DNA from 4 places in the Mesorhizobium sp. M0239 genome. Region 1 is predicted to be linked to each of the others. Evidence: riboswitches for the same ligand, from Rfam matches in the RefSeq annotation. Region 1 holds a riboswitch; each other region holds the start of a gene.
What was found. A riboswitch is a leader RNA that binds a small molecule or an ion and turns the genes downstream of it on or off. The one in region 1 is predicted to bind cobalamin.
Positions count from the first base shown of each region.

Region 1 (7,857 bases):
TGGTCCTGGATCGCCGAACCGCTCAGCCACGAATTCATGCGTCGCGGTCTCGCCGTCGCCGTTCTGGTCGGCGCCATTTGCGCGGTGTTGTCCTGCTATCTCGTCCTGAAGGGCTGGTCGCTGATGGGCGACGCCGTTTCGCATGCCGTGCTTCCGGGTATCGTGCTCGCCTATATCGCCGGGATCCCGCTTGCCTTCGGCGCCTTCGTGGCAGGACTTGGCTGCGCGCTGGCGACGGGCTACCTCAAGCAGCAAAGCCGGATCAAGGAGGACGCAGTCATGGGCATCGTCTTCTCAGGCATGTTCGCGTTTGGCCTGGTGCTGTTCGTCAAAGTCGAGACCGACCAGCATCTCAATCATATCCTGTTCGGCAACATGCTCGGCGTCCAGTGGCGCGACGTGATCGAGGCGGCGGTCATCGTCGTGCCGGCGATCCTCATCGTTCTGGCAAAACGCAAGGATCTGCTGCTTTATTGTTTCGATCCGGCCCATGCGCGCGCGATCGGCCTGCCCGTCAACCTGCTGCATTTCGGGCTGTTGACGCTGCTCGCGTTGACCATCGTGGCCTCGCTGAAGGCTGTCGGGATCATCCTTGTCATCGCCATGCTGATCGCGCCGGGAGCGATCGGCTTTCTTTTGACGAAGAGCTTTGAGCGCATGCTCGCCATTGCTGCCGCGGCCGCCATCGGGTCGAGCGTCGTGGGAACGATCCTCAGCTATCACATCGACGCAGCCACCGGCCCGACGATCGTCGTCGTTCAGGCCGGCGTTTTTTTGCTTGCCCTGTTCCAGTCGAAGCGCCCAAAGCAACGGGTGCAACTGGGCATTTCGGGAGAGTAATCGCGGCCCTGACCCAGGCCGCACTCAAAGCCGGTTGCGGATCAGCATGGTGACGACGAAGAACGCGCCGACCGAGCTGGTGATGATGCCGATCGGCAGTTCCTGCGGCGGCAGCAGCGTTCGGGCCAGAAGGTCGCTGGCCAGCAAAAGCACCGCGCCAAACACGGCACAGCTGGCGACCAGGCGCAGATGCAGGGGGCCCGCCAGCGGCCGTGACAGATGCGGAATCATCAGCCCGACGAAGCCGATGACGCCAGCGACCGAGACAAGGATAGCCGTCGAGAAGGCGGCGACGAGAAAGGTCATCCGGCGCATGCGCGCCACCGGCACGCCAAGGCTTTCGGCGGCATTTTCACCGGCCAGGAAAGCATCGAGCCGGCGGTGGTTCCACAGCGCGTAAGCCAGAATGGTCCCCGCACCCAGTGCGCCGAGCCAGATGTTGTCCCAGCGCGCCAGGCCAAGGCCGCCCATGGTCCAGAACAGCACGGAGTGGGCGGCGCGCTGATCGCCGGCAAAGACAAGATAGTTGGTCAAGGCGGTGAACATGAAGGACACGGCAAGGCCGGCAAGGATCAGCCGCTCCGGGCCTTGCCCCCTCACCCGCGCAACCAGCAGCAGCACGACGCCGGCAGCCAATATGCCGCCGGTGAAGGCCGCGACCGGCAATGTCCAGATGCCGAAACTGTCGCCGAAGACGGTGATAACGGAAACCGCACCCGCGGCGGCGCCCGACGACAGGCCGAACAGGAACGGATCGGCGAGGTCGTTGCGGGTCACCGTCTGCAGCAGCGCACCGACGACGCCGAGGCCGGCGCCGACGCAGATGGCCAGGATCGTGCGCGGCAGCCGCAGGTCGACGACGATCTTGCCGACCGGTCCTGCCACGTCGCGCCCGCTGAAGCCGACTGCACGGCCAAGCGCGGCAACAACATCGGTCAACGGGATCAGTGTCGAACCATAGGCAATCGACAGCAGAGCGAGAGCGGCAATCGCCGCCGCTCCCACCAGCATGGCCAGTGCAAATGCCGGATGGCGCAAGCCTGGAAATGCGTTGTGTCTGTCAGGACGCGTGCGACGCACTTCCAGCATCTTTTGTTCATGCATGTCGTTGCCCCAAAACCGCTGCGCACTTTTGGGCCACAGGCATCAAAACGCTTCCGGATGCATGGCCTTGGCGATCTTGTCGATCGCTTCGATGTTGGCCGGGCCCGGCGTCAGTTCGGCATAGCGCAGGGCGACGAAGCGCTCGTTCTTGACCGCGTCCGTCTCCTTCATCGCCGGATGCGCCTTCAGGAAATCGAGCAGTTTCCTGTAGCCACCGCCATCCTGGTAATCGAGCAGGATGAGGAATTGCGGATTGCGCGACGCCACCGTTTCCCAGTCCGTATTGCCCCAGCTGGTGTCCATGTCGGCCATGATGTTGTCGCCGCCGGCGGCTGATATCATGGCGCTGGGGATGGCGAATTTGCCTGCGGTGAACGGCTTGTCCTCGCCGGAATCATAGAGGAAGACCCGCGTTCCCTTGGCGTCGCCGACCTTGGCGGTGATCTCGGCGAGCCGCGTCTTCCAGCCGGAGACAAGCTTCTCAGCTTCGGCCTCCTTGCCGAAGATCTTGCCCAGTTTCTCGACGTCGCCATAGAGTAGGTCCATCGAGGCGGCGGGGCGGCTCTTGTCGAGATGGACGCAGCTTTCCGTCAGCACCAGCGTCTTGATGCCGTGCGGAGCAAGCGTGTCGGGCGTCACTTCACCACCCGGCTTCATGCCATAATACCAGCCGGCGAAGAAAAAATCGGGCTCGACCGCGACGAGGTTTTCGAGCGTCGGATATTTCGGCGCCAGTTCCGGGATCGAACCCTGCTCGGCCTTGAACTCAGGACCCACCTTGTACCATCCGGTGATGCCGGTCAGGCCGACGATCGACGGCTGCAGTTTCAGCGCGAAAGCCATCTCGGCCATGTTGAGATCCTGGATGACGGCGCGCTTCGGCGGCGCATCGAAGGTCAGCGGCTTGCCGCAGCTGTCGACAGTTACCGGGAAGGCCAGGGCTGTCGAGGCCAGCAGCGAGAAGGCAAGCGAAAAAGCAAGGCGTTTCAAGGGTTTGCTCCTGTGGACGGGATGATCGATATGGGACGGCTTCAATCAGGATGGCGGCGCGGCACGGTTCGGAACATCGAACACCGTCAGTTCGCGGTCTTCGGTCGGATGGCGCAGACGCAGCACATCGATGCCGAAAATTTCGCGAATCAGCTTTTGGGTCAGCGCTTCGCGCGGTGCGGCGAGCGCTTGCAGACGGGCATGGTTCATCACCGCCACCCTGGTGGCGAACGGTGCCACCAGCGCCAGATCGTGCAGCACCGCGATCACCGTCATCTCGAAGCCTGCCACGAGGTCGAGCAGTTCGCCGCGGGCGCGCGGGTCGAGATGGTTGGTCGGCTCGTCGAGGAACAGGATCTTTGGCTGCTGGGCGATGGCGCGGGCCAGTTGGGCGCGCTGGCGCTCGCCGCCCGACAGCGAGCCGATGGTGCGGCCAAGCAGCGGCAGCAGGCCGGTCCGGCGCAGCGCATCGACGACAATGTCACGCTCCTCGCTCCTGCGCCGTAGCCGAGCGTGCGGGACCCGGCCCAGCTCGACATAGTCGATCACCGCCAGCCGCGGATCGGGCTGGTCGGTCTGGCCGACAACGGCGATATGCAGCGCCCGCTCGGCGGCGGAAATCCCGCCCAGCCGGCGCCCGCCGAGGTTCACCTCGCCGGAGCTCGGCCGCAGCATGCCCGACAGCATGCGCAGCAGCGTCGTCTTGCCCGCGCCGTTGGGACCGATGATGGCTAGGCGATCGCCAGCGGCCACCGAGAAGCTGACCGCCTGGACCAGATCCCGCCCATTGGCCATGGCGCAGAGGTCATGTGCTTCGAGAAGCGCTACGGTCATCGGCTGCCCGCCAGATTGCCGGGATGGCAAAGCGTGCACACGATGATGCGATGATCGATAGAGCCGTCCAACTTTCCGTCACTTTCCAAAACTGGCGACGGAACGAAGCTGGCGAAGCGGCCGACAAGACCGGGATTCGCGTTTCCTCCCGGCACACCCCGTCCGGTCAACTCAGTGATGGCAGGTCTCCTGGCTCGCGGGTCGTTGCGCCATCCTGCCTTCCCAGCCTTGCCGGCCAGTGGCATTCACGGATTTTGCTCGCCGCTTACAGTTGCGGGGGCAGCCACGGCCTCGACCCCTGGGGATCTCACCGTGTTCCCTTTTCACCCCTCGCCTTTCGACTCGGGGACCATCACCGCTTCAGCGTAGATTTCCCCCAATCGCTTCGCAATGGATTTCTCGGACGGAGTGGTGGGCCGGCTAGGGGAAACATGCATTTCACGCTCTCGATATGTAATAACATTACGCATTTAGAGGATGCCGCCTGGCGCTGTCAAGCGAAGCCTGCCGAATTTGGCTCGTCGGCGGCAAGGGGCGCTCGACCGCTGTGCCATATCGGTGTGCGACTGTGACGGGATCGGTTCGATTGCGCGGGATGCGCAATTTCGATCAAACTGGCCGCGCCAGGAAACGGCAGGATGATCTGGCCAATGCGAGGAGCAAAATGAACCCGACCGAGAAAGCGCTGTGGTTCGTCGAAAGTCATCTGCCGGAGGCGATCTCGCTTGACGATGTCGCGCAAAGCAGCGGCGTGTCGCGTTTTCATGTGACGCGGGCTTTCGGCGCTGCCACGGGCCGCTCGGTGATGGGCTACATGCGCTCACGCCGGCTCACCGAGGCGGCGCGCAAGCTGGCCGGCGGGGCGCCCGACATTCTCTCCGTCGCGCTCGACGCCGGCTACAACTCGCATGAGGCGTTCACCCGTGCCTTCCGCGATCAGTTCGGCACCACGCCGGAACTGGTGCGCGCGCAAGGCACACTCGACAAGCTCGACCTCGTGGAGCCGATCCTGATGGACCAGTCCTTCCTCACCAATCTCGAACCACCGCGTTTCGAGACCAGCCGGCCGTTCCTGATCGCCGGCCTCGGCGAACGCTACAGCTGCGAAACCAGCGCCGCCATTCCGATGCAATGGCAGCGCTTCGGCCCCTATATCGGCAACATTCCGGGCGAGGCCGGCGACGTCGCCTATGGCGTCTGCGTCAACGGCGACGATGCCGGCAATTTCGACTACATCGCCGGCGTCGAAGTGTCTGATTTTTCCGACCTGCCGAGGGAATTCAGCCGGGTGCGGGTGCCGGCGCAGAAATATGCGGTCTTTGCCCACCGCGAACACATCTCGACCATCCGCCGCACGGTCAATACGATCTGGAACAAATGGCTGCCGGCTTCCGGCCACGAGATATCGGATGCGCCGGAATTCGAACGCTACGGCCCTGAGTTCGACCCACGCAGCGGCAATGGCGGGCTGGAGATCTGGATACCGGTGAAGGCGTAGTCGGTCAGGCCATCGGCAGCGCCGGCCAGCGATCGACTATCCCGCCGCCGGAAAACACAGCGATCGACCCGAACTGCTGCAGCACGGCTTCGCTCTGCGTCGGCCTTAGAAACGCGTAGTCGCCGGGCTTTGCGGTCGCGTCGGCGGGCAAGCCCATGAATTGCTGGTTGGAGGACAGGCCGAGCAGCCCGTTCGCCTTCATGCCTTCGGGGAAGACGGGCTCGGCCATCCACTTGCCGCCATAGAGATAGCAGCCCTTGCGCGGGAAGCGGCCGAGCGCCTGCAGCAGGCGGGTGACGGCCGGCGGGCCAGGCAGCATCGGCTCGACCATTTTCAGGATCGGCGTGGCGATGAAGGCCGCCGGCTGGAAGCCGTCGAGGCCTGGCGTATCGAAATCACTGGGCAGCACAAAGGCCGAGCCCATCGAAACCTCGTTGGCCATGCCGCCATGATGAAGCAGCGCGGTCTTGCTGCCGCCGATGTTCAGGATATGGCGCTGGTCGGCGCCGAGACAGGCGACGAACGCCGACGCCTGCGCCGACGCCTTGGCCAATGCCTTTGCCGGTCCGCCGAAAAGGCCGGGAATGAGCGGCGCATGCGCCTCGTAGGCCATGACGCCTTCGCAATGCAGCCGGGCCGGCAACGCGCTCAACGCCTTCGACAAGGCCTCAGGATTGGCGAACCCGCCGCGATGCAGCCCGACATCGATCTCGAAAGCGATGCGCAGGCCGATGCCGAGTTCGCCAGCGAGGGCGCCATATTCCGCCAGTCTCTCCTCGCTGTCGATCAGCCAGCAGACACGCGACCAGTCAACATTACCCTTCACCAGCGCAGCCCTTGCCGCACCGATCGGCATCGGCTTGCCATAGAGCAGATCGGCATCCGGGAACGCCTTCAGCACCGCCTCGCTGATCGGCGGGTGAAAGGTCATGAAGCGCTCACTGCCGAGCGCCTTGCCGATATGCGCAAGCAGCGGCAGGCAGGCGAGCGATTTGTCGACCAGCCGCACGGCCAGGCCGGGATCCAGTCTCTCCTTTACCAGGGCAATGTTGCCGTCCAGCCGGTCGCGATCGAGCAGCAGGCAGGGCTGGAAGATGCCGGCTTCCTTCAGCGCATCGGACAGGGTGGAAAAATAGGTGCTCATCATTCGATGCCGAACAGGCCGGCCATATAGGGCGAGACGAAGCGGTTTTGCGGATCGACGTCGCGGCGCACCGCCATGGCATCGTCCCAGCGCGGGTAGAGCTTTTTCAGATCCGCCGCTTTCAGGCTGTGCATCTTGCCCCAATGCGGCCGGCCGCCATATCTGCGGAAGATCGGCTCTGCCGCCCGCATGAACGGCAACGGATCGTTCGCTGCATCATGGTGGATGGCGATGGAGCAGGTCAGCCTGTTGTAGAATGGCGAAAGCCAGAACTGGTCCGGCGCGACCGAGCGCACCTCCATCGGGAAATAGACCTCGGGAAAACGCTTCTCGGTCAGCTCGATGATCTCGGCCAGCGCCTTCGGCCCTTCCTCGAACGGCAAATGATATTCCATCTCGTTGAACTTGGTCTGCCGGTCGCTGGCATAGACGTTGAGCCAGTCCTGCACGTAGTCCTCGGCCGGCAATTTGGCGATGGCGCCCAGGATCAGACGGCCACGCAGCGATGGCAGCCAGGCAAGTGAGGTGCGCAGCCTGCGCAGTGTCCTCAAACCCGCCTCGTCCTCTTCCGGCGGCCGTGTGGTGGGTGCGGCGTCGCTGAAATCGCTGGCGATGAACTGCGCATAGCCGGAAAACGGAATGTAGTAGAATTCGGCCGAGCGATGCGCGGCCATCATTGCCTCGAAATCGCGCAGCATCTCGGTGATCGGCAGCACCCATTTGCGGCGGCGCAACCGGTAGGTCGCGATGTTGTTCAGCGTCACTTCGGTGAGCACGCCGAAAGCGCCGAGCGCGACACCGATGGCATGGATCATGTCCTGATCCCCTGCCCGCTTGAAGTCGCGGAGCTTGCCAAGCCCGTCGACGATCTGCACCGTCTCCAGTTGCGTGTGATAGGCGCCGAGCGTCGGTCCCGAGCCGTGCGTGGCTGTGCCCAGCGCGCCGCCGATCGCCTGGCGGTCGATATCGCCCATGTTGGGCAGGCCCTGGCCAATACCTTGCAGGATGCCCATCAGCGCGCCGAGCCGGGTCCCTGCCCGCACCCGCGCCTGATGTTTTTCAGCGTCGTGCGAGACCAGCCCTTCCAGTCTCTCCAGGGACAGGATCGTGCCCTGCGATTTCACCAGCGGCGTGAAGGAATGACCGGCGCCGGCGACGCGCACCGGGCCAGGCGCGGTCCGGACGAGATCACCGAGCTCACCGGCATCGCCGGGGCTGGCGATCAGCTTGGGCTCGGCACTTACAAAGCCCGACCAGTTGCTCCAAATGTTTGACATCCCACCTCCCCGCTCAGGCAACCGCACGACGGCGACGCGACACAAGGACGAACAGACCGAGCAGCGCCACGCTGGCCACCGCACTGGCGGCGGCGAATTCCGGCACCGGCCGGAAATCCTTGCCATCAATGAGCAGCGACGCCGCGATGGGTCCGATCGCCAGGCCGAAA
Region 1 is NZ_JAMYSG010000020.1:37,712-45,568, forward strand. It holds gene NKI99_RS21185 (metal ABC transporter permease) at 1-840, shown strand, start outside; gene NKI99_RS21190 (FecCD family ABC transporter permease) at 865-1,851, opposite strand; gene NKI99_RS21195 (ABC transporter substrate-binding protein) at 1,987-2,934, opposite strand; gene NKI99_RS21200 (ABC transporter ATP-binding protein) at 2,980-3,768, opposite strand; cobalamin riboswitch at 3,931-4,137, opposite strand; gene NKI99_RS21205 (AraC family transcriptional regulator) at 4,433-5,266, shown strand; gene NKI99_RS21210 (DSD1 family PLP-dependent enzyme) at 5,271-6,410, opposite strand; gene NKI99_RS21215 (D-arabinono-1,4-lactone oxidase) at 6,410-7,687, opposite strand; gene NKI99_RS21220 (MFS transporter) at 7,701-7,857, opposite strand, start outside.

Region 2 (7,857 bases), on a different contig from region 1:
GCAGACCGCGCCCGCCACGCGGCGCAATCCTGGCGCCCCGAGAAACCGGCGCAACAAGCGGAGTTGGTGGCGGCGGAGTAGCATTGCCAGCGCCTTCTTAGATCACCCGCACAGCGGCAAGCACGATGAAACGATCGGGCAATCCCGATCAAGGCTTGCTGCTCTCCAGCTCAGAATACGCTTCGCGGAACCGGACGCTCGACGGCTGGAGACAACCCATCCTCACGCCCTCCTGAAGCTTGCTCGCGTGCAGGCTCGATGGCAACCGCAGGCGCGGGAACAGGGGCCGGCAGAACCACCAATTGCGGCACCTGCTTGAATGAAAAGCCGCCGCGGATGTCGCCCATCTTGCCAGCGACGATGCCCATCGCCGCCTTTTCGAGGCTGCGATCATAGCGCGTTTCGGCTGTGGCCGGCGCGACGATGACGGCGCAAAGCGCTGCACCGCACAGAAGCGTTTTCATTGTTGTTGTCTCCCTGCCTGATCACGATCTAGCAGGGCGCCATTGAAAAACGGCCAACAGACACGGTAAGCAAAGCGCCAAACGTCAGCGTAAGATCGTTGGCCGGCAAACCGATTCAAGTCATTGAGACTTTGATTCAGGCGCGCTGGGCGTGGACTGTGTGCCCGAGTGCCACGAACACGGTGCGCACGATGCCGGCGGCATCGAGCCCGGCATCGGCATACATCTTTTCCGGCTTGGCGTGGTCGGTGAACGCGTCGGGCAGCACCAGCGGACGCACCTTCAGGCCGCTTTCCAGCAGGCCCTCATGGGCAAGGAACTGCAGCACGTGGCTGGCGAAGCCGCCGACGGCGCCCTCCTCCACCGTCACCAGCACCTCATGCGAGCGGGCCAGCCGTCGGATCAGATCCTGGTCGAGCGGCTTGGCGAAACGGGCGTCGGCGACAGTGGTGGACAGCCCGGCAGCCCCTAGCTCCTCGGCGGCGATCAGGCAATCCTGCAGCCGCGTGCCGAAGGACAGCAATGCAACCTTGGTGCCCTCCTTGACGACGCGGCCCTTGCCGATTTCGAGAACCGAGCCGCGCTCCGGCATGTCGACGCCGACGCCGTTGCCACGCGGATAGCGGAAGGCGATCGGGCCGTCATCATAGCTTGCCGCGGTGCGCACCATGTGACGCAGCTCCGCCTCGTCGGCGGCCGCCATGACGACGAAACCCGGCAGTGTCGCCAGGAAGGTGGTGTCGAAGGCGCCGCAATGGGTGGCGCCATCGGCGCCGACGAAGCCGGCCCGGTCAATGGGAAAGCGCACCGGCAATTTCTGGATGGCGACGTCGTGGACGACCTGGTCGTAGGCGCGCTGCAGGAAGGTGGAATAGATGGCCGCGAACGGCTTGTAGCCTTCGGTGGCAAGGCCGGCGGCGAAGGTCACCGCGTGCTGTTCGGCGATGCCGACATCGAAGGTGCGCGACGGGAACGCTTCACCGAACAAATCGAGGCCGGTACCGCTCGGCATGGCTGCGGTGACGGCGACGATACGGTCGTCCTCGCGGCCCTCCTGGACCAGGCTTTCGGCGAACACCTTGGTGTAGGCCGGTGCGTTGGCTGGCGCCTTGGCCTGCGCGCCGGTGATGACGTCGAACTTGTTGACGCCGTGATATTTGTCGGCAGCGGCTTCGGCCGGCGCATAGCCCTTGCCCTTCTGGGTGACGACATGGATGAGCACCGGGCCTTCGCCATTGTCGCGGACGTTTTTCAGGACCGGGATCAGATGCTCCAGATTGTGGCCGTCGATCGGGCCGATGTGATAGAAGCCGAGTTCCTCGAACAGCGTGCCGCCGGTGACGTAGCCGCGTGCATGCTCGACTGCCCTTGTGATCGCACGATCCGCGCGCTTGCCGAGATAGGACGTCAGTTTCTTGCCGAAATCGCGCAGGCCGATATAGGCCTTGCCGGAGGCCAGCCGCGCCAGATAGGCGCTCATCGCGCCGGTCGGCGGCGCGATCGACATGTCGTTGTCGTTGAGAATGACGATCAGCCGTGCATCGAGCGCGCCGGCATTGTTCATCGCCTCATAGGCCATGCCGGCAGACATGGCGCCGTCGCCGATGACGGCAATGACGTTGTTGCGGCCGCCGGAGAGATCGCGGGCGGCGGCCATGCCGAGGCCGGCCGATATCGACGTCGAGGAGTGGGCGGCGCCAAAGGGATCGTACTCGCTCTCGGCGCGGCGGGTGAAGCCGGACAGACCGCTTTCCTGGCGCAGCGTGCGGATACGGTCGCGGCGGCCGGTCAGGATCTTGTGCGGATAGGCCTGGTGGCCGACATCCCAGATCAGCCGGTCGTCGGGGGTGTTGAAGACATAGTGCAGCGCCACTGTCAGCTCGACCACGCCAAGCCCTGCGCCCAGATGACCACCCGTGCGGGACACGGCGTCGACCAGCTCGGCGCGAAGCTCGGACGCCAATTGCGGCAGTTCACTTTCGGCAAGCGTGCGCAGGTCGGCCGGGATGCGGACCTTGTCGAGAAGCGGCGTATGCGGCGTTGCGTTCACGGTGCTCGGGCTTTCGGTTGATGGGCGAATAGGCCGCCGGCCGGCGAAAGTAAATGTGTGTCAGTGACGCGGATCAGGCCCTAGTCTTTTGTCTATGCATTTCGTTCTGCCACTTTTGGGTGACAGGGCATCAGCTTTCCGGCAGCGGAATAAACTCTTCCTCGTCTCCGGGAACGATGTCGAAGCGGCCCGTCTTCCATTCCTCTTTCGCCTGTTCGATGCGCTCCTTGGACGACGAGACGAAATTCCACCAGATGTAACGCTTCGAACCAAGAGAGGCGCCGCCGAACAGCATGAAATGCGCCCCGGTCTGCGACGACACGACGATCTCGTCACCGGGACGGAACACCAGCAGCCGTTCGGCTGGGAATACATCACCCGAAATTGAGACCTCGCCTTCCAGCGTATAGATGGCGCGTTCTTCCGCATCAGCAGGGATTTTCACGCTGGCGCCGGGCGCCAGGCGCAGGTCGGCGTAGAGCGTCTCCGTGTCGGCCCTGACCGGGGACCGCAGTCCCTGGAAATCGCCGATGATGAGGCGCCCGTTGACGCCTTCGGCTTCGATCTCGGGAAGCCGAAGCGCTGCGGTATTCTCGAAAACCGGTGCCACCTCTTCCTTGTCGTCCGGCAGCGCCAGCCATGTCTGCAGGCCGGATACCGACATCGGCGCGCCACGCAGTTCCTCCGGTGTACGCTCCGAATGGACGATGCCGCGGCCGGCGGTCATCAAATTCACGTCGCCGGGCTGAATGACCATTTCGGTGCCGAGTGAGTCGCGGTGCCGGATCTTGCCGTCGAACAGATAGGTGACCGTCGACAGGCCGATATGCGGATGCGGACGGACATCCAGTGCCTGACCGGCGCGCAGGACCGCGGGCCCCATGCGGTCGAAGAAGATGAAAGGCCCCACCAGCCGCCTTTTTGCCGTCGGCAGGGCACGGCGCACCTGAAAACCGCCGATATCCTTGGCGTTGGGTATGACCATCAATTCGATCTGATCGCTGGCGAAGGCATCGCCTGCCTCAGGGTCTTTCCCGGGGAAGAAGCTCATGGACTCTCCTTGTCGGTGGTCGAAGGCCGCCTGGCCGCATCAGGCAAAGCGGATCGCCGCCTTTGCCCGCAGCTTGGCCGCCACCTCTTCGCGATTACGCGGATGCTGGTGGGTTTCCAGGGAATCGAGCAGTTCGCGCGCCGAGGCGGCGATGGCTTCGACGGCATGGTCGAAGGCGTGCTGGTTCTGCTTCGAGGGTCGCGTGGTTCCGCTCAGCTTGCGGACGAACTGAAGAGCCGCGTCGCGCACCTCGTCATTGGTTGCCGGCGGATCAAAATTGAACAGGGTCTTGATGTTTCTGCACATCGCTTCCGTATCTCCTCTTGTCCTTGAGCTGTTTCAATCGGAACGAGTTATATCCTCGATCATGATCATGTCCAAAAACCGGTGAGGCGAGGCCATCGTTCGGACCGAGCCTCAATCCGCGTCGAGTGGCTCCGTTCCAACCGGCTTGCCGTCGCGCGACAGCCTGATCTTCTCGACCTTGTCCTCGGCGGCCTTCAGCAGCCGGTCGCAATGCGCCTTCAGCCCCTCACCACGCTCATAGATCTTGATCGACTGGTCGAGCGGCACGTCGCCACGCTCCAGATCATCGACGATCTTCTCCAGCGCATCGAGTGCCTGCTCGAAGCTCATCGCCTTGACGTCTTCGTTGGTCTCATCGGCCATCATTCATCCTTTCATCAGTCGCCCGACATGGGCGGCGACCGAAAATGCCAATCCCTGCAGATCGTAGCCGCCCTCGAGCAGGCTGACGAGCCGGTTGCCGCTGTGGCGTGCCGCGCGCTGCATCAGCTGGCCGGTCGCCCAGTCGAAATCATCCTCGGTCAGATTGATCTCGGCCAGCGGATCGCGGTGGTGCGCGTCGAACCCCGCCGAAATGATGATCAGGTCGGGCGCGAAATTGTCGAGCGCGGGCAGGACGCGCGACAGGAAGGCATCGCGAAACACTTCGCTGCCGGTCTGCGGCGCCAGCGGTGCGTTGACGATGTTGCCGGCGCCCGTTTCGGTCTTCGCTCCGGTGCCGGGATAAAGCGGCATCTGGTGTGTCGAGCAATAGAGCACCGACGGATCGTCCCAGAAAATATCCTGCGTGCCATTGCCGTGATGCACGTCCCAGTCGACGACGGCAACGCGCTCGACACCGTGTTTCTTCTGCGCATAACGCGCCGCGATCGCCGCCGTGTTGAACAGGCAAAAGCCCATCGCCGTGGTCTTTTCGGCATGATGGCCGGGCGGCCGGGCGGCGACGAAGACGTTGTCGGCGCGGCCCGAAAAGACATCATCGACGGCGGCGTTGGCGGCGCCGATCGCGGTGATCGCCGCTTGCCAGCTCTTCGGGCTGGCAGTGGTGTCGGCATCGATGCGGGCAATCCCCTCGTCGGGGATGGCGGCGCGCACGCGGGCGACGAAATCGGCGGGATGCGCGTAGAGGATGGTGGCCTCGTCGCCTTCCGGCGCCTGAATACGATCGAGCCCGGCAAAGGCTTCGTCGTCGAGCACGCGCTCGATGGCGCGTAAGCGGTCGGGCCGCTCGGGATGTCCGGGCGGCGTGAGATGCTCGAGGAAGATCGGATGGGTGTAGAGACGGGTGGTCATCGTCCTAATCTAGTGACCCGGATCGACAAAGGCCATGCACGGGCGGCCGATGACTGGGGAAAATCGCGACTGCGTCCATTCGCGTCGCCGCAGGCATTGGCCCCGCGGGCGCTTCGGCGTAAGGTCCCTGGTACTGCCTGGTGCCCGCCGCAAGCGGGAGAATCGGGAACACGGTTGAATTCCGTGGCGTGCCCAACGCTGTGAGGGGGACCGCGCCGGTAAATGCCACTGTCGATGACGGGAAGGCACCGGACGCGGGTTGATCCCGAGCCAGAAGACCGGCCTGGCAGGCATTGTCATCCGCGTGGTCAGGCGGATGGCATCAGAGCGACGTGCGTCTACTTGGACGCACAAAGTACGCTCTGTCAGTTTTGAATCTGCAATCGCAAGGGGACAAGCGATGCCGGAACACATGACCGCTGCCATTGACGATGGATTTGACCAGAATGCGCGCGATGCGGTCTACCGCGCCATGTTCACGCGGCGTGACGTGCGCAGCCATTTCCTGCCCACCGCGATCGATGACGACGTGCTGGCACGGCTGCTGCTTGCCGCCCATCACGCGCCATCGGTCGGCTTCATGCAGCCATGGAATTTCATTGTCATTCGCGATGTCAAACGACGGGCGGAGGTGCGCGACCTGTTCCTGGCCGCGCGAGAACAGGAACTGCCGGCGATCGAGGCGGAAAAACAGGCGCTGTACCGCAAGCTCAAGCTGGAAGGCATCTGCGAGAGCGCGCTCAACATCTGCATCACCTGCGACCGGCAGCGCTCGAAGGGTTCGCCGCTGGGACGCTGGCACAATCCGGAGATGGATCTCTACAGCACCGTCTGCGCGGTGCAGAATTTCTGGCTGGCCGCGCGTGCCGAGGGCGTTGGCGTCGGCTGGGTGAGCATCATCGAGGCTGAGGCGCTGAAGCGGCTGTTGGCCATTCCGGACCACGTAACGCCGATCGCCTATCTCTGCGTCGGCCGTGTTTCCGAGTTCGCTCCCAAACCGGACCTTGAAACGCATGGCTGGGGACGGCGGCTGCCGCTGCCGGAGCTGATCATGAGCGAGACCTTTTCCGGGCAAGGCGAGACACAGCTCAAATCCACCGTGGCGCGCCTCAACACCGTTTCTGCCTCACCAGACATCACCCGCCCAGCGGATCAGGGTGTGGCGCCGGCCGTACCCCAGCGCGAACCGCCGAAGGAGGCCAGCGCCTTGTCCTTGAGCTCTCTGAACTTCGACGACGCCTCGGCCAGCCGGGCGTCCCAGGCGGGATCCGGCACCTGGCCCGCAATGGTCTTGAAATAGACCTGCATCAAGCAGGCGATGGCGAAGGGTTCAATGAACGCCGCCTTGAATGCCCAGGCGAAGACGATGGCGAGCACAAAAGCCCAGCCGGCGAGCTGACCAGGCATCAGGAACAGAATTGCGCCAGCAGGCGCCAGCATCATCAGAAAGATGATGAATGACACGCCCCACATGATGACCGCCAGCCAGACGGCGTTCTTGACCATGACCTTGCCGTTCTGGGCATACAGCACGACGCCTTGGCGCGCCGTCTCGAACGGCGAGGCTGAATTGATGCGGATGTTGTAGCCGAGGATGATCTCGTCCACATAGGTCAGCGACAGGCGGATCACGGTGTTGATGAAGGAGACCAGGCCGCTCAGGCCCGGTATCGGCAGGAAGGCGGCGATACCGCCGAGCAGGCTGGTGATGGCGCGGATGGCACCCTTGACGAGTTGGTCGACGACGAAAAGGGTGTTGGCCTCGGCAAAACGCTGGGTCACGATATCCCTGGCGTAGGCGATCTGGTCCTGACCGCCGGGAATGTCGCGGCCGTCGATCAGATGAACCATGACGGCGATGTGGCCGGCCTTGACGATGTAGAGGATGTATTCGCGGATCCAGTAGACCGCGATCGAGACGATGCCAAACCCGACCACGCCGCCCCACAGGGCAAAGGACATGGGCCCGTCGGGATCGGTGGAGATATGGCCGACGCCATAGCCGACCGAGGCACCGGTGCCGGTCGCCATGATGTAGGCCAGTGTGATGCCGAAATAGACGATCATGCGAAAGACGATGAACGGCCAGGTCCGCATCATGATGGACACCGACCGGCCGATCTCGAAATCCCACATGTGCCCCGAATCTCCGCCTCAGAGATGGTGGAAGAGGATGGGCTCAACCCGGCGATTGTCAATTGCCGGCCCTTGACGCCGAAGGGCAACGAATTCGGGCTGACGGTTTTCTTTCGGAGCCTTTCGCCGGCGCGCGGCTGACGGAGCATCAAACGAAAAACCCGCCTGTGCGGCGGGTCACTGGCGCAAATCAGCACCATGGACGAATATATACCTTAGCTGAGGTCACCGAGTCAAGAAAAAATTCCTATCGGGAACAGCTGCCGGGCACGAAAGCTCCGGTGGGAACTTCAATTCGACTGCGGGTCCGGCTTCTTGAGCAGGCCTTCGAGCAGTTGCTTGAACGCCGTCACCACCTTCTTCGACGTCGCTTCGGGGTCGCTCGAATTGGCGATCCGTTGCGCTGCCTGGCTGCTCGCTCCGTTGATCAATCGCGAGGCCGTCTCGGGGTCGAGGCTGGAGACAACGACCCCCTCCTCCTGCAGCGCGGTCAGATGGTCGGTCATTGAAGCGATGCACGCACTGCAATTCGGCCATTGCGCTGGATCCCCCAGCAC
Region 2 is NZ_JAMYSG010000001.1:316,721-324,577, reverse strand. It holds gene NKI99_RS01550 (GNAT family N-acetyltransferase) at 1-81, shown strand, start outside; gene NKI99_RS01545 (hypothetical protein) at 171-464, opposite strand; gene dxs (1-deoxy-D-xylulose-5-phosphate synthase) at 601-2,514, opposite strand; gene NKI99_RS01535 (pirin family protein) at 2,645-3,565, opposite strand; gene NKI99_RS01530 (DUF2277 domain-containing protein) at 3,605-3,871, opposite strand; gene NKI99_RS01525 (exodeoxyribonuclease VII small subunit) at 3,983-4,234, opposite strand; gene NKI99_RS01520 (histone deacetylase family protein) at 4,238-5,164, opposite strand; cobalamin riboswitch at 5,286-5,465, shown strand; partial or broken gene bluB (5,6-dimethylbenzimidazole synthase) at 5,481-6,194, shown strand; gene NKI99_RS01510 (hypothetical protein) at 6,317-7,300, opposite strand; gene NKI99_RS01505 (TetR/AcrR family transcriptional regulator) at 7,591-7,857, opposite strand, start outside.
Region 2: another riboswitch for cobalamin. It lies ahead of bluB (5,6-dimethylbenzimidazole synthase); the one in region 1 lies ahead of NKI99_RS21200 (ABC transporter ATP-binding protein).

Region 3 (7,857 bases), on a different contig from region 1:
ATCGATCGCGACTGGTGGCGGGGCGCGGTGATCTACCAGATCTATCCGCGCAGCTATCAGGACTCGAATGGCGACGGCATCGGAGATCTCAAGGGCATCATAGGCCGCCTCCCCTACATCGCCGCACTCGGCGCGGATGCCATCTGGATTTCGCCGTTCTTCAAGTCGCCGATGAAAGATTTCGGCTATGACGTATCGGATTACTGCGATGTCGATCCGATGTTCGGCACGCTGGCCGATTTCGACGCGCTGACCGCCGAGGCGCACAGGCTGGGCTTGAAGGTGATGATCGACGAGGTGCTGTCGCACACCGCCGACAACCACCCATGGTTCAAGGAAAGCCGGTCGAGCCGCAGCAACCCGAAAGCCGACTGGTACGTCTGGGCAGACGCCAGGCCGGACGGCACGCCGCCCAACAACTGGCTGTCGATCTTCGGCGGCTCGGCCTGGCAATGGGACACCAGCCGCCAGCAATATTACATGCACAATTTCCTGGCCGAACAGCCCGACCTCAACTTCCACAACCACGAAGTCCAGGACGCATTGCTCGACGTCACCCGCTTCTGGCTGGAGCGCGGCGTCGATGGTTTCCGGCTCGACACCATCAATTTCTACTTCCACAGCCAGGGCCTGGAAAACAATCCGCCGCTGCCGCCGGAAGAGCGCAACGACCAGACCGCGCCGGCGGTCAACCCCTACAACTACCAGGACCATCTCTACGACAAGAGCCGGCCCGAGAACCTCGGCTTCCTCGAACGGTTCCGTGCCCTGCTTGATGAATATCCGGCAACCGCAGCGGTCGGCGAGGTCGGCGATTCGCAGCGCGGGCTTGAAGTGGTTGCCGCCTACACCGCCGGCGGCAAGCGCGTGCATATGTGCTACTCCTTCGATTTCCTGGCGCCGGAAAAGATCAGCGCGGGCAAGGTTCGCTCGGTGCTGGAATCCTTCGGCAAGGTCGCCAGCGACGGCTGGTCGTGCTGGGCCTTTTCCAACCATGACGTGATGCGCCCGGCCTCGCGCTGGGCGGCCAATGAGGCCGACCCGACAGCCTATCTCAAGGTCATCTCGGCGCTGCTGATGTCCCTGCGCGGTTCGGTCTGCATCTATCAGGGCGAGGAGCTTGGGCTCGGTGAAGCAGAGCTGCGATTCGAGGATTTGCAGGATCCCTATGGCATCCGCTTCTGGCCGGAATTCAAGGGCCGCGACGGCTGCCGCACACCGATGGTGTGGGATGGCGGCGCCAAGAATGGCGGCTTCTCCCCAGCAAAGCCCTGGCTGCCGGTGCCGGCCAAGCATCTAGCGCAAGCGGTCAATGTCCAACAGGGCGACGAGGCTTCGCTGCTTGAGCACTACCGACGCTTTCTCACCTTCCGGCGTGCCCATCCGGCGCTCGCCAAGGGCGACATCAATTTCATCGAAAGTGAGGGAGATACCGTCGCCTTCACGCGCCGCGCAGGCAACGAGCAGATCGTCTGCGTCTTCAATCTGGGAGCCGGGCCGGCCAAGGTTGACCTTGGCGGCCGATCGCTGCAACCTCTGCCCGGGCACGGATTTTCGGGGCAGGCGAACAGCGGTTCCATCGAGCTTGGCGGCTACGGCGCCTGGTTCGGGCGTCTCGACTGAATTTCCAATCACTGGAGGAAACCAAATGGCCGATGTCACGCTAAGACAAGTGAAGAAGTCCTACGGCAATCTGAACATTCTCCACGGCATCGACCTCGATATTAAGTCGGGCGAGTTCATCGTCTTCGTCGGCCCGTCGGGCTGCGGCAAGTCGACATTGCTGAGATCGATCGCCGGGCTCGAGGAAATCACCTCCGGCGAGCTTAGAATAGCCGGCGAAGTGGTGAACGACGTGCCGCCGTCGAAGCGCGGCATCGCCATGGTGTTCCAGTCCTACGCGCTCTACCCGCACATGACCGTCTACGACAACATGGCGTTCTCGATGAAGATCGGCAAAGAGAACAAGGCCGAGATCGACCGCCGTGTGCGTCAGGCCGCCGAGATCCTGCAATTGACCAAATATCTCGACCGCCTGCCCAAGGCGATGTCAGGCGGCCAGCGCCAGCGCGTCGCCATCGGCCGCGCCATCGTGCGCAATCCGAAGGTGTTCCTGTTCGACGAGCCGCTTTCGAACCTCGACGCCGCGCTGCGCGTCGCCACCCGCATCGAAATCGCCAAGCTCAAGGAATCGATGCCCAACACGACCATGATCTACGTCACCCACGATCAGGTCGAGGCGATGACGCTGGCCGACCGCATCGTGGTGCTCAAGGACGGCCATATCGAGCAGGTCGGCACGCCGATGGATCTCTACAAGAAGCCCGGCAATCTGTTCGTTGCCCAGTTCATTGGCTCGCCGGCCATGAACATCCTGCCCGCGACCATCGACAAGTCAGGCAATCCGACCGTCGTCAGCCATGTCGGCGGACGCAAGGCAACCGTGCCGATCGCAACGCCGGCTTCGGCGAAGGGTGCTGCGGTGAGCTTTGGCGTGCGGCCGGAGGACCTGATCATCGCCAGCGGCGCGGACTATCTGTTCGAGGGGACGGTCGACTATGTCGAGCAGCTCGGCGAGGTGCAGCTGGTCTATGTCGACATCGGTCGCGCCGACCTGCCGCTGGTGACCAAGCTGCCCGGCAATGTCGAGGTCAAGCGTGGTTCGACGTTGCGGCTGAGCGCCAATGGCGAGGACCTGCATATCTTCGACGCTGACGGACGGTCGTTTGCCCTTCATGAGGCTGAAGCGAAGGCGGCCTGAGGCAGGACCGCGTCTTGGACGCAAAAAGAGCGGCGGGCTAGGCCCGCCGCTCTTTTGTTGAAGATCAGCTTCGGCTGTTAACGGCCGAAGAGATTCCGGTCGCTGCCCTGAGGGGCGGACTTCTCCACGTCGCCCGACGAATTGAGCAGCTTCTCGACGAGGCCACCGCTGTTGCGGACCGAGCTCGTATGCGCGCTGTCAACCGAAGTAACCGCAGGCTGATTGGCGCCATTGGAGCCAAAGTTGTCGCTGCCGGCGAACGCGCTGCCGGTGATGGCCAGAACGGCGGCGGCAGCAATAAGGATCTTGTTCATTTTAATCTCCTGAATTCTGGATTTCGCCAGGACGGCAGACACAGCTGCCGTCGCTTGCGAAATTGGCTGTTAGCGACCGAAGAGGTTACGGTCGCTGCCCTGAGCGGGCGTCTGGGCAGCCGGTTCCGAGGTCTTGGTGGAAGCCGTGTACGACTGGTCCACTGCGGCGGCAGGCTGGTTAGAGCCGTTCGAACCGTAGTTGTCGCTGCCGGCGAAAGCGCTGCCGGAGATGGCCAGAACGGCGGCGGCGGCAATGAAGATCTTGTTCATCTTAAATACTCCTGAATGTCTGAATTTCGCCAGGGCGGCGGGCGAGCCCGCCGTCGACTGGGAATCGGCTGTTAGTTGTTGCCGAAGAGGTTGCGGTCAGCACCCTGGGCAGGCGCCTGAGCAGCCGGTTCCGACTTCTTGGTCGAAGCGGTGTACGAGCTGTCGACAGCAGTGGCTGCCGCGGCGTTCGAACCGTAGTGGTCGCTACCAGCGAAGGCGCTGCCGGAAATGGCCAAAAGGGCTGCGGCAGTGAGAATGATCTTTTTCATTTTTGTACTCCAGTATCGTCTTTTTCCGTCCGTCTAGCGGCGTGTCTTGGAAATGAAATCGCGTCGTTCGGACAGCTCCGATGTGGGAGGGCAACCCCGCCTTTTCCAATCACGAAGTTGTTCCGTGTGGACCATGAATCCACACCTTGAAATTGTGCCAAGGGAATCTACGGGTATATTTTTCTTCTTTATATCAGCATGTTAGATGTAACCACTGGATGGATCACCGACTGTTTCAGAGGCCCAGCGTTCACACCGTCCTGCACGCACCGTCAACAGAAACGAACCGTTCGGTTCGATTTTAGATCGAGCTAATAGTCACTTTTCGAAACCGTTAACCTTTTTTGACCCCGCCAAGGGATCCGATTCGGGGATATCGCTGCCGGCAAAATGGCCATCCGGGAGGTGGATTTCAGCCCGCGACGGTCTGCGGGAACGTTCGCATGCCGTGTCGCGCCGCATGGATACGATGTCGTTTTCATGCCGACGGCGCGCCCCCGATCGTGGTTAGATCATACCATCTCAGGTGCCGCTTCGTGACGACGAGGCGGAGAATTGGGAAGCCGGTCAGAATCCGGCGCTGCCCCCGCAACGGTGGTGGAGTTCAAGTCGCAACGGGAGACCACTGGGCAACTGCCTGGGAAGGTGTCGCGATGGTCCGCAAGGACAACTCCAGAGCCCGGAAACCAGCCCGAGATTGTTAGACTCGACTGATCGCGGTGGGCGGTCAAGAGGTGGATAGCGCATGTCGGCACCTAGCCGGCCTGCGTTTCAATCCTTCCTCCATCACCACCAGTTCAGTCCTTAGAAACGAGGACAGGACATGGATACCCGCAACGAGATGCTGAGGCTCCTGAAGGGGCGCCGGCAAGGCTTTTCGCTGGAGCAGCCCTTCTACACCGATCCGGACTACTTCAAGCTCGACATGGAGCTGATCTGGTATCGCGACTGGCTGTTCATCGGCCATGATTGCGAACTGCCGAAGCCGGGCAGCTACATCACCGTGCAGATCGGCGACTATCCGGTGGTCCTTGTCCGCGACCAGCACGGCAAGATCAACGCCTTCCACAATTCCTGCCGCCATCGCGGCAGCCGTGTATGCAACACGGAGAAGGGCACGGCGGCAAAGCTCGTCTGCCCCTATCACCAGTGGACCTATGAGCTGGACGGCCGCCTGCTGTTTGCCCGCCAGATGGCCGACGGTTTCGACAAGAGTGATTTCAGCCTGAAGCCGGTCGCCTGCGAGAGCGTCGGCGGCTACATCTTCATCTGCCTGGCCAAGGAACCGGCGGATTTCGCGCCGATGCGGGCGATGATCGAACCCTATCTTTTGCCGCACCGGTTGCGTGAAGCAAAGATCGCCTTCGAGAGCACGATCGTCGAGAAGGGCAACTGGAAGCTGGTCTGGGAAAACAACCGCGAGTGCTATCACTGCGCCGCCAATCACCCGGAGCTGTGCAAGACCTTCCCCGAGGCTCCGACCGTGACCGGCGTCAACGGCGCCGACAGCGACCCTGAAATGGTCGCGCACTGGGCTAGATGCGAGGCATCAGGCCTGCCGAGCAAATTCCGCATCGATCCGGCAGGGCAGTACCGCGCCACCCGCGCGCCTCTGCTGCGCGATGCCGTCAGCTACACTATGACGGGAAAACGAGCGGTCCAGAAGAACCTGTCCGACAGCGTTTCAACCGACCGCATCGGCTCCTTGCTGCTCTATCACTATCCGACGACCTGGAACCATATCCTCGGCGACCACGCCGTCACCTTCCGCGTGCTGCCGATCAGTGCCACGGAAACCGCGGTGACGACGAAATGGCTCGTCCACAAGGATGCGGTCGAAGGGGTCGACTACGACCTCGCTGAGCTCACCCATGTCTGGACCGAGACCAACGACCAGGACCGCCGCATCGTCGAGGAAAACGCCTTCGGCATCCTGTCGCCGGCCTATGAACCAGGCCCCTATTCGGAGCTGCATGAGGGCGGCGTGATCCAGTTCGTCGAATGGTACGCGTCGTTCATCGGGCCGCGCCTCGCAGAAGGCGACCGGCCAGCCTTGCGCAGCGTCGCCTAGCCCAGGGGACAAGAGGATGAATGCGATGACGGACCTTGGCCTCTATCGCCATCTCGACCAGATGACGCCCTGGAACGACAGGCTGCAGGTGCTGGAAGTGATCGGCGTCAGTGACGAAGCGCCTGACGTGAAGACCTTCACCTTCCGCTCCGACAACCAGACCTGGTTCCGCTACAAGCCGGGCCAATTCGTGACTCTGGAACTGCCGACATCGGACGGGCCGCTGATGCGCACCTATACGCTGTCCTCCTCGCCATCGCGGCCGTTCTCGATCGCGGTGACGGTGAAGGCGCAGGCGGGCAGCACCGGTACGCGCTGGATGTTCGACCATCTGACGCCGGGCTCGCACGTCAAGGCCTATGGGCCGACCGGCGACTTCTCGCTGCACAGCCACCCGGCGGCCAAATATCTGTTCATTTCGGCCGGCTCCGGCGTGACGCCGATGATGTCGATGCTGCGCTGGTTGAACGACTGCGCGCCATGGACAGATGTCGGCTTCGTCAACTGTGCGCGCCGCCCGGAAGAGATCATTTTCCGCAAGGAACTTGAGCTGCTCGGCAGCCGCATGCCCGGCCTGTCGCTCGGCTTCATGATCGAGGAGCGGTCGAGCCGCGAGGGCTGGTTCGGCCATATGGGCCGCATCGACGCGATCCGGCTGCCATTGCTGGCGCCCGATTTCCGTGAGCGCGAGATCTTCTGCTGCGGCCCCGATCCCTTCATGCGCGCCGTGCGCGGCATGCTGGACGCCGCCGGCTTCGACATGGCGAAATACCATCAGGAAAGCTTTGCGGCGCCTACCGTGGAGGAGATCCCGGCGCCGTTCTCGCCGCCGGCGGAAGACGGCGCCGCTGCTGCTGTCGAGGCCGTGACACCAATCCGGTTCTCGCTTTCCGATGTCGATGCCGAATGCGTCGCCGGCCAGACCGTGCTGCAGACGGCACGCGCCTCTGGGGTGCGGATTCCCGCCGCCTGCGAGTTCGGCCTGTGCGGCACCTGCAAGGTGAGGAAGGTCGCGGGCGATGTCGAGATGAGCCACAATGGCGGCATCCTCGATCACGAAATCGAGGACGGCTTTATCCTCGCCTGTTGCTCGAAGCCGCTTTCTGCGCTTGAAATCGAAGCGTGATCGGCTGCGCTCGCCCCGAGCCTGCGCCATCTTGCCAAAAACCCTGCAAATGGTTAGACGCCTGCAACGGTGGGGTTGACCGTAAGGCCCGAAGATCATCTCCGCGGCCTGCTCGGCGGGGGAGCAAACATGCGACAATCCGGCATCTATGCCATTGCCAGCAAGGATATCGTCTTTGAATCCTTCGACGGCGAAGCCGTCGTTCTTGACCTGACCACGGGCAAATATTTCGGCTTCTCTGATTCAGGCAGCAGACTTTGGGATGCACTGTCGTCCGGCGTGCCTGCCTCCGAACTTGTCGGCGCCGCGACCGGAATTGGCGCCCTCGATGCCGCCGCGATTGACGGCTTTGTTTCACAATTGCTCGAATTCGGTTTGCTGGCGGCCGTAACCGATGGCGTGGCAAGACCGGTTCCAAGCGAATTGCTGGCTCAGCTCGCCGCTGCCAGAGAGCCCCTCAAGGTCGACATCCATGACGATCTCGCCGATCTCATTGTCGTCGATCCCATCCACGAGGTCGAGGAGCCCCTCGGCTGGCCCGCGGTGAAGCAAGCCAACTGAAGCGCCCATCAGGTTCTCGTTGCCGGACAGCTCCGGAACAGGCAAACCCATGCCGAACATCACTCTCGAAAACTTGGTTGACTACGCACGTCATGTCCTGGCGCAAGCAGAGAGCAGCGCCGCGCATTATCCACTGACCCGCAAGGCGAGCTTGCCGCATCTGGATCTGACCGCGCATGTCAGCGCCGGCGCGTTGGCGGCTGCCGTCGCTCATGGCTTTGTCACTGCTCCGGGCAACCGAACGCCTGCCGACATCTGCCGCGTCTTCGTCGCGCATCCCGGCATAGACGGCATCGCGGCACCGGCCAGGTGGGGCCAGGGAGCCTTCACGCAGCATGGCTTCGCCACCCAACTGGCGGAAGCCGGTTTGCGTGGCAACCATTTCCACGACCTGGATTTCTGGCAGTTCTATGATCCGCAACGTCGCGTTGGCGTGCAATTGATGGCTTCGGCCGACGCCTTTCCGCCGTGGGAGCCGGGAGCGC
Region 3 is NZ_JAMYSG010000016.1:125,567-133,423, forward strand. It holds gene bglA (beta-galactosidase BglA) at 1-1,623, shown strand, start outside; gene NKI99_RS18445 (ABC transporter ATP-binding protein) at 1,649-2,761, shown strand; gene NKI99_RS18450 (DUF680 domain-containing protein) at 2,839-3,075, opposite strand; gene NKI99_RS18455 (DUF680 domain-containing protein) at 3,145-3,345, opposite strand; gene NKI99_RS18460 (DUF680 domain-containing protein) at 3,417-3,614, opposite strand; cobalamin riboswitch at 4,122-4,323, shown strand; gene NKI99_RS18465 (aromatic ring-hydroxylating oxygenase subunit alpha) at 4,438-5,685, shown strand; gene NKI99_RS18470 (FAD-binding oxidoreductase) at 5,711-6,811, shown strand; gene NKI99_RS18475 (PqqD family protein) at 6,941-7,372, shown strand; gene NKI99_RS18480 (serine kinase) at 7,422-7,857, shown strand, end outside.
Region 3: another riboswitch for cobalamin. It lies ahead of NKI99_RS18465 (aromatic ring-hydroxylating oxygenase subunit alpha); the one in region 1 lies ahead of NKI99_RS21200 (ABC transporter ATP-binding protein).

Region 4 (7,857 bases), on a different contig from region 1:
CGGAAACAGGAAGGCCACTTCCAGGTCGAAGATGATGAACAGGATCGACACCAGGTAGAAACGGATGTCGAACTTCATGCGCGCGTCGTCGAACGAGTTGAAACCGCACTCGTAGGCGGAAAGCTTTTCGGGATCGGGATTGCGATAGGCCACCAGGAAGGGTGCGGCCAGCAACGCCAGGCCGACAACCAGCGCCACGCCTATGAACAGGACGATGGGCAGGTATGAGCTCAAGAGTGCGTTCATGCTCGGCTTTCCGTTGGCGCCAATCCACTTTGATTACAGCACCGGACCCTAATGCGGAAGCGTGACAGTTTAACCGCTGAACCGTTTTAAGGGCCTATGCTGCAACGCGGCGAGGGTTAGCGCAGCACTTCCAGCGAAGCAAGTCAAACCTTGTTCAAAACACCGACCTGGACGGCATATCGCGGCAAACTGGTCCGATCCGCTCCTGTTTGATTTCCTTCGCTTTTTACTCCACTTTTCTCTCCTGACATGGATGCCGCCAAAACCCTGCTAGCATGGGTTGGAATCAGCCATTCGACCCTCGGTCAAAACACTTCAAAGTGATGCCTGCATGAAGGAAAAGATCTCGCTCCCCACGGCCCGTCGCATCGCGCTTGCCGCCCAGGGGTTTCTCGATCCCCGCCCGACCGGCACGCCTGACCGCCGACATTTTGCCCGCACCCTCTCCCGCACCGGCCTGCTGCAGATCGATTCCGTCAGCGCGGTGGTGCGCGCTCATTATATGCCGCTCTATTCGCGCCTTGGCCCCTACCCGTTCTCGCTGCTCGACAACGCGGCCGTGACGCGCAAGCGCACGGTTTTCGAATACTGGGGGCACGAGGCCTCCTTCCTGCCGGTCGAGACATACCCGCTGATGCGCTGGCGCATGCAGCGCGCCGAGCGCGGCGACGAAATGTATCTGGGCCTCGCCAAATGGGGCCGCGAGCACGCCGCCTACATCGAAGAGATCTACCGCCAGGTCGCCGAGCGCGGCCCGATCGCCGCTTCCGCGCTCGAAGGCCAGAAAGGCTCGGGCGGCTGGTGGGGCTGGAGCCATGCCAAGCACGCCTTCGAATGGCTGTTCTGGGCCGGGCGCATCACCACGGCGCACCGCCGCGGTTTCGAGCGCTTCTATGACCTGCCCGAACGCGTGCTGCCGCAGGCGATCCTCGATCTGCCGGTACCGGCAGCCGAGGACGCGCACCGCGAATTGCTGCGCATTTCTGCCCGCGCCCACGGCGTGGCGACTTCAGGCGACCTGCGCGACTATTTCCGCCTGTCGCCGGCCGACATGAAGGGCCGGCTGGAGGAACTGGTTGAAACGGGCGAGCTGCTGCCGGTGCGTGTCGAAGGTTGGGACAAGCCGGCCTATCTTCATAAAGACGCCCGCCTGCCGCGCAAAGTCGAGGCCCGCGCCCTGCTGGCGCCGTTCGATCCGGTCGTCTTCGAGCGGTCGCGCACCGAGCGGCTGTTCGATTTCCACTACCGCATCGAGATCTACACGCCGGCCGACAAGCGGCAATATGGCTATTATGTCCTGCCGTTCCTGCTCGGCGACAGGATCGTGGCACGCGTCGACCTCAAGGCCGACCGTCCGGCCAGCATACTGCGCGTCCATGCGGCCTATGCGGAGCCCGGTGCACCGCCTGAAACCGCTGCAGAGCTGTTCGAGGAATTGAAGCAGATGCAGGGCTGGCTCGGACTCGAACGCATCGAAGTGACGCCTGCCGGGGATTTGGGTCCGGCGCTGCTGAGCGTGATCAGCGACGGGCGCTCTTGACATCAGCCGTCGGCTGCAGCCGTTTGAGGGAGTTTTGTCGGCCTAGGTTCAATGATGGCATCGCAAGAGGTTCTCGACCTGATCCACGAAGCGTTGATTGCGCATGGGATCAGCGCCATCCGTGGACAGAACGATGTCTGGATTGGACTGGAAGACCTGCGCTTTGAAGCCCAAGTTTTCGACAAGGAGCCGTCAGGCTCGGGTCGCAGGCTTGTTCTCGAAATCTACGTCTTCTCACCGTTGCTAGGCACTCAGCCGGTCATCGAATCTTTTGTTGGACTGGGCGACACGCGTGAACAGGCGATTTTCCAAGCATTCGGAAAATTCCTGATCGGTGTATTTCATGTGCTGATCGAGGGCCTTGCGGAGCATGTTTGCGAGAACATGCAAGCCGAGATTGCATTCTGGCAACGGAATGATGCTGGCTGGAAGATCTACGGTGGACCTGTGATCACACAGGCTGCAGTGGAATGCACTCTCAACCGGACATATCCAGCGTTTTATGCCCGCTTGGAAAAACTGTTCACGGCTAAGGTTCGCCCTGGCAGTCATTTCATCCGGATATTCCTGGCGAGCTATGGCGGAGCACTGGTCGGCAACGAAATTCTCCTGGACAACGAAACTTGGCCGGAAGGTCAAGAGCTCCTCGTTGATCAGGACTGGCACCACGGCGACGGGTACCAGGCGCTGCGTCAGGTCATCCTTGCGTTGCCGGGAGATAACAATTGAGCCAACGTACACAGGCTAGCGGATAAACAATGGATATCAAAGCCAGGCTGACCCAAGAGGTGCAGGAGTGCCTCGATAGGATTTCGTCCTTTTCATGGGACGTACATGCGCAGGCAATCCGAAAACGCTACCCTAGACCTGCTGGAGACACATTTGGCTTCAAAGTTGATGGCATTTACTTCGATGTGGGTGACAGCGCCGGATGGCTGGACCGGCAAGATGGAGATATCCTTCTGACGGCTTTCGTTACAGCTTTTCCTGATCCCAACAACGAAGATGGCATTCGCGAAGAGCGGTCAGTGGTAGTGAAGCGTCCCCGCCCCTGATTTCAGATTGCCCCTGCGTTGCGTTGACACCGCTGCCCGCAAAAGCCTAAATCCGGTTCAGATGGTCTCTTGCCCGCAACGGCAAGAGCTAAGAGGGAATGCGGTGCGGGGCAAAATCCCAAATCCGCGGCTGTCCCCGCAACTGTAAGCGAAGAGCCAAGGCCGAAAGCCACTGGGGAGTTCCCGGGAAGGCGGCTACCAAGGCGATGACCCGCGAGCCAGGAGACCTGCCGTCTGCGACTTTAGAATCCGATCGCCCGGCGGGTTTCCGGGCAAGGAGCCCGATCTTGGACCACGACAGCAGTTTTTCGGCTGGCACAGCGGATATTTCGTCCGGCCATGATGATGCCTTGGCCGGCGTCACCATCATCGTCTGCGCCTCCTGCCGCGATGAGACCGGCGCCGACGCTCATCCCCGCGCCGGCGAATTGCTGGCGGACGACACGCGCCGCGCCGCATCCGGCGACGACATCCGCATCCGCAGCGTCGAATGCCTCGGCAATTGCAAGCGCCGCCTCAGCGCCGCCATCCTGCGCGACGGGTGCTGGAGCTATGTCTTCGGCGACCTGACCACGACCAGCGGCGCCGACCTCGTGACAGGCGCCAAGCTCTTCGCCACCTCGAAGGACGGCCTGATTCCATGGCGCGGCCGCCCCGATAGCCTGAAGCGTGGCCTCGTTGCCCGCATCCCTCCCTTAGACCTGCTGAAGGATTGACCATGACTGCCCCAGATTCGCCTGCGAACCTCTCCCGCGTTCCCTGCACCGTCGTCACCGGCTTCCTCGGCGCCGGCAAGACGACGCTGGTCCGCCATCTCCTGGAAAACGCCGGCGGCAAGCGCATTGCCATCATTGTCAACGAATTCGGCGACATCGGCATCGATGGCGAGATCCTCAAGGGCTGCGGCATAGACACCTGCCCGGAGGAAAACATCGTCGAACTGGCCAATGGCTGCATCTGCTGCACCGTCGCCGACGATTTCGTCCCGGCGCTCGACAAGATCCTCGCGCTGACGCCGAGGGTCGACCACATCCTGATCGAGACTTCGGGCCTGGCGCTGCCCAAGCCGCTGGTCCAGGCGTTTCAATGGCCGAGCGTAAAGAGCCGCGTCACAGTCGACGGCGTCATCGCCGTGGTCGACGGGCCGGCATTGGCCGAAGGCCGCGTCGCCAACGACATGGATGCTTTGCAGGCGCAGCGCGCCGGGGACGAGACGCTCGACCATGACGATCCGGTGGAAGAAGTGTTCGAGGATCAGATCGCCTGCGCCGACCTGATCATCCTGTCGAAAAGCGACCTGATGGACGCCGCCGGCACCGCCCGCGCCAACGCCATCATTGGCGAACACTCCGCCCGCGCCGTGAAGATCGTGCCGACGTCGCATGGCAAGGTCGATCCCTCCGTGCTGCTCGGGCTCGGTCTCGCCGTCGAGGACGACATCGAAAACCGCAAGTCCCACCATGACGGCGCATTCGACCACGAACATGACGACTTCGACACGTTCATTGTCGACATTGCCTCGATCGCCAATCCCGATGAACTGGCAAAGCGTGTCGCCACAGTCGCCGAAGAAGAAAACGTGCTGCGTGTAAAAGGCTTCGTCGAGGTCGGTGGCAAGCCGATGCGGCTCTTGCTGCAGGCCGTCGGGCCGCGCGTCAATCATTACTATGACCGCGCCTGGACCGCGCAGGACGACCGCCGCTCGCGTCTCGTCGTCATCGGCCTGAAGGGGCTGAACCGCCCGGCGATCGAGCGTATACTCGCCGGCTGATCTCGGACACGGGTTGCGATGCACATCCTCACCACGACATCCGCCTCGCTCGACGACCTCGCCGAGCCGGTCGATCTGCGGCAGACGCCGGCGGATATCGTGGCCCTGTCCTTCACCGACAGCGACCTCGCCGGACTGGCGGCAGCCTGGAAGGCCGATGCCGGCCGCCTGCCCTCGATGCGGCTGGCTGCCCTGCGTGACCTGCGCCATCCCATGTCCGTCGACCTCTGGGTCGACAGCGTCACCCGCCACGCCAAGGTCATCCTCGTGCGCCTCCTCGGCGGCTACGACTGGTGGCGCTACGGCTGCGACCAGCTTGCCTCGACCGCTCGCGCACACGGCATAAAGCTGGCGCTGCTGCCCGGCGAATGCCGCGACGAGGATCTGCGCCTGATCGAAGCCTCGACGCTGCCGCGCCAGGAGCTCGATGGCCTGCTCGACTATTTCCGCGAGGGCGGCCCGGCGAATATGAGCGCGCTGGTGCGGAGGCTGGCGCGACTGGCTGGATCGGATGCGGACGTAGCAGAGCCGGTTCCAGTGCCGAAAGCCGGGTTTTATGAGCCAGGACTTGGGGTCGTTGGTGATCCTTCACACCCCCCTCTGTCCTGCCGGACATCTCCCCCGCAAGGGGGGAGATCGGACTTCATCAAAGCCGGCTCTTTTCCCGTTTCATTAGAAGCTGACGCGTCCGCAACCTCGACAATTGGCGAAATCTCCAATGACAGCGCAATCTCCCCCCTTGCGGGGGAGATGTCCGGCAGGACAGAGGGGGGTGTGAAGGAACTCGACGCTGACAACGTCAACGCTCCTATCATCCCCATCCTGTTCTATCGCTCGATGCTATTGGCCGCCGATGTCGCGCCCATCGATGCGCTTTTCGAAGCGCTCCGCCAGCGCGGCATCAAGCCGGTTCCCATCTTCGTCTCCAGCCTCAAGGACCCCGCATCCCTGGCCTTCGTGGAAACAGCACTCGCCTCGCTGAAACCCGCCGCCATCATCACCGCGACCGCTTTCGCGTCCGGCGCCGAACCCGGCAATGAGACCCTGTTCGACCGCGCCGGCATGCCGGTCTTCCAGGTCATCGTCGCCACCACCCGCCACGATGTCTGGGAGACCAACCAGCGCGGCCTGGCGCCCGCCGACCTTGCCATGCATGTCGTGCTGCCCGAACTCGACGGCCGCATCCTGGCCGGCGCCATTTCCTTTAAGGGTGAGAGCGAGACCGATCCAGCACTTGGCCACCGCGCCTTTGCCAACCGGCCGGAACCGGATCGTGTGGCGCAAGTGGCTGACCGCGTCGCGGCCTTTATCAAGTTGCAAGAGACGCCCCGCGCCGAGCGCAAGCTAGCCATCCTGATCCCGGATTATCCCAGTGCCCCCGGCCGCACCGGCTACGCCGTGGGTTTGGATGTCCCGTCCAGCGTGCTGGCCATGCTGCAGGACCTCAGCGAACAGGGCTATGTCGTTGAGGGGATTCCGCAAACGCCGCGTGAGTTGCTGGCGCGACTGGGCCAGGGCGGGCATGGCTTGGCCTTGAGGGATTATGTGGAGTTCTCGAAGGCACTGCCGTCTGCAGCAATTGCTGCCGTAGATGCAGCTTGGAAGGCTGAATATGAGATAGGTTTGTGCGAGGCACCCCCCTCTGTCCTGCCGGACATCTCCCCCGCAAGGAGGGAGATCGGCAGTTCCGCCATCGGCGCTCATTCTGCGACGTTCGTAGCTGGCGAAAGCGGCAATGAGAGCTCAATCTCCCCCCTTGCGGGGGAGATGTCCGGCAGGACAGAGGGGGGTGCTCAAGCGCCAACCGCCGCCCACTTCCCCTTCCGCGCCGCCACCTTCGGCAACATCACCGTAGCCCTCGCCCCAGACCGCGGCCGCTCCGTCGACCGCCGCGCCGACTACCACGACCCGACGCTGCCGCCGCGCCATGCGCTGATCGCCTTCGGCCTGTGGCTGCGCAAGTCGCTCGGCGTCCACGCGCTTGTCCATGTCGGCGCGCATGGCACGCTGGAGTGGCTGCCGGGCAAGACCGTTGCGCTTTCGGAGAACTGCTTTCCCGAGATCGTCACCGGCGCCTTGCCCGTCATCTATCCCTTCATCGTCTCCAACCCAGGCGAAGCGGCGCAGGCCAAGCGCCGCATCGCCGCCGTCACCCTTGGCCACCTGCCGCCGCCACTGACCGATGCCGAGCTGGACGAGAACCAGCACAAGCTGGAACGGTTGGTCGACGAATACGCCCAGGCCGACGGGCTCGACCGCCGCCGCCGCGACCGCCTTGCCAAGCTGATCGTCGAGACGGCGCAGAAGACCGGCCTCGCTTCCGAAGCCGGCGTCGCCACGACCGACGCGCCCGACGAAGCGTTGCGCCGCATCGACGCCTGGCTCTGCGACCTCAAGGATTTTGCCATCAAGGACGGGCTGCATATCTATGGCCGCGCCCCTGAGGACGAGCCCGACGCCATGCGGCGCCAGAGTGCGGCAGCCGAGAAGGCGGCGCTGCTCGCCGCACTCGATGGCCGCCACGTCAAGGCCGGCCCGGCCGGCGCGCCCGCGCGGGGTCGCTCGGACGTTCTGCCCACCGGCCGCAACCTGTTCACCTCGGACCCGCGCACCATGCCGACGCCGACCGCCTATGATCTGGGCAAGGCAGCGGCGGAGGAAGTGGTGCGCGGCTACATGCAATCGCATGGCGACTGGCCGCGCTCGCTGGTCATCGATCTCTGGGGCTCGGCCTCACTGCGCACCGGCGGCGAGGAGATCGCGCAAGGATTGGCGCTGATGGGCTGCCGGCCGCAATGGGATTCGGCGACCGGCCGCATCACCGGCATCGAGGTATTGTCGCCGGCCACGCTCGGAAGGCCACGCGTCGATGTCACCTGGCGCATATCAGGCCTGTTCCGCGATATGTTCCCGACCCAGATCGCACTGATCGATGCCGCCGCCAACGCGGTAGCCGCCCGCGACGAGGACGATACGGAAAACCCGCTCGCGGCCAAAACCCGTGCCGACGGCAAGCTCAGCCCGCGCATCTTCGGCACCTCGCCCGGTACCTATGGCGCCGGCGTCGAGGATGTCTTGTCCTCCGGCAACTGGGCCGCGCGCGAAGAAATCGGCCGCGCCTATCTCGACGCCACCTCGCACGCCTATGGCGGCGCAGAAGGAGAAGGCATCTCGGTGCCCGGCGCCTTCGAAGGCCGCATCGCCGAAGCCGATCTTCTCGTCCACACCGGCGACGACCCCGGCCG
Region 4 is NZ_JAMYSG010000026.1:65,420-73,276, reverse strand. It holds gene NKI99_RS25025 (NADH-quinone oxidoreductase subunit A) at 1-246, opposite strand, end outside; gene NKI99_RS25020 (winged helix-turn-helix domain-containing protein) at 578-1,786, shown strand; gene NKI99_RS25015 (DUF6348 family protein) at 1,838-2,515, shown strand; gene NKI99_RS25010 (hypothetical protein) at 2,545-2,841, shown strand; cobalamin riboswitch at 2,887-3,090, shown strand; gene NKI99_RS25005 (DUF1636 family protein) at 3,129-3,557, shown strand; gene cobW (cobalamin biosynthesis protein CobW) at 3,560-4,612, shown strand; gene NKI99_RS24995 (cobaltochelatase subunit CobN) at 4,631-7,857, shown strand, end outside.
Region 4: another riboswitch for cobalamin. It lies ahead of NKI99_RS25005 (DUF1636 family protein); the one in region 1 lies ahead of NKI99_RS21200 (ABC transporter ATP-binding protein).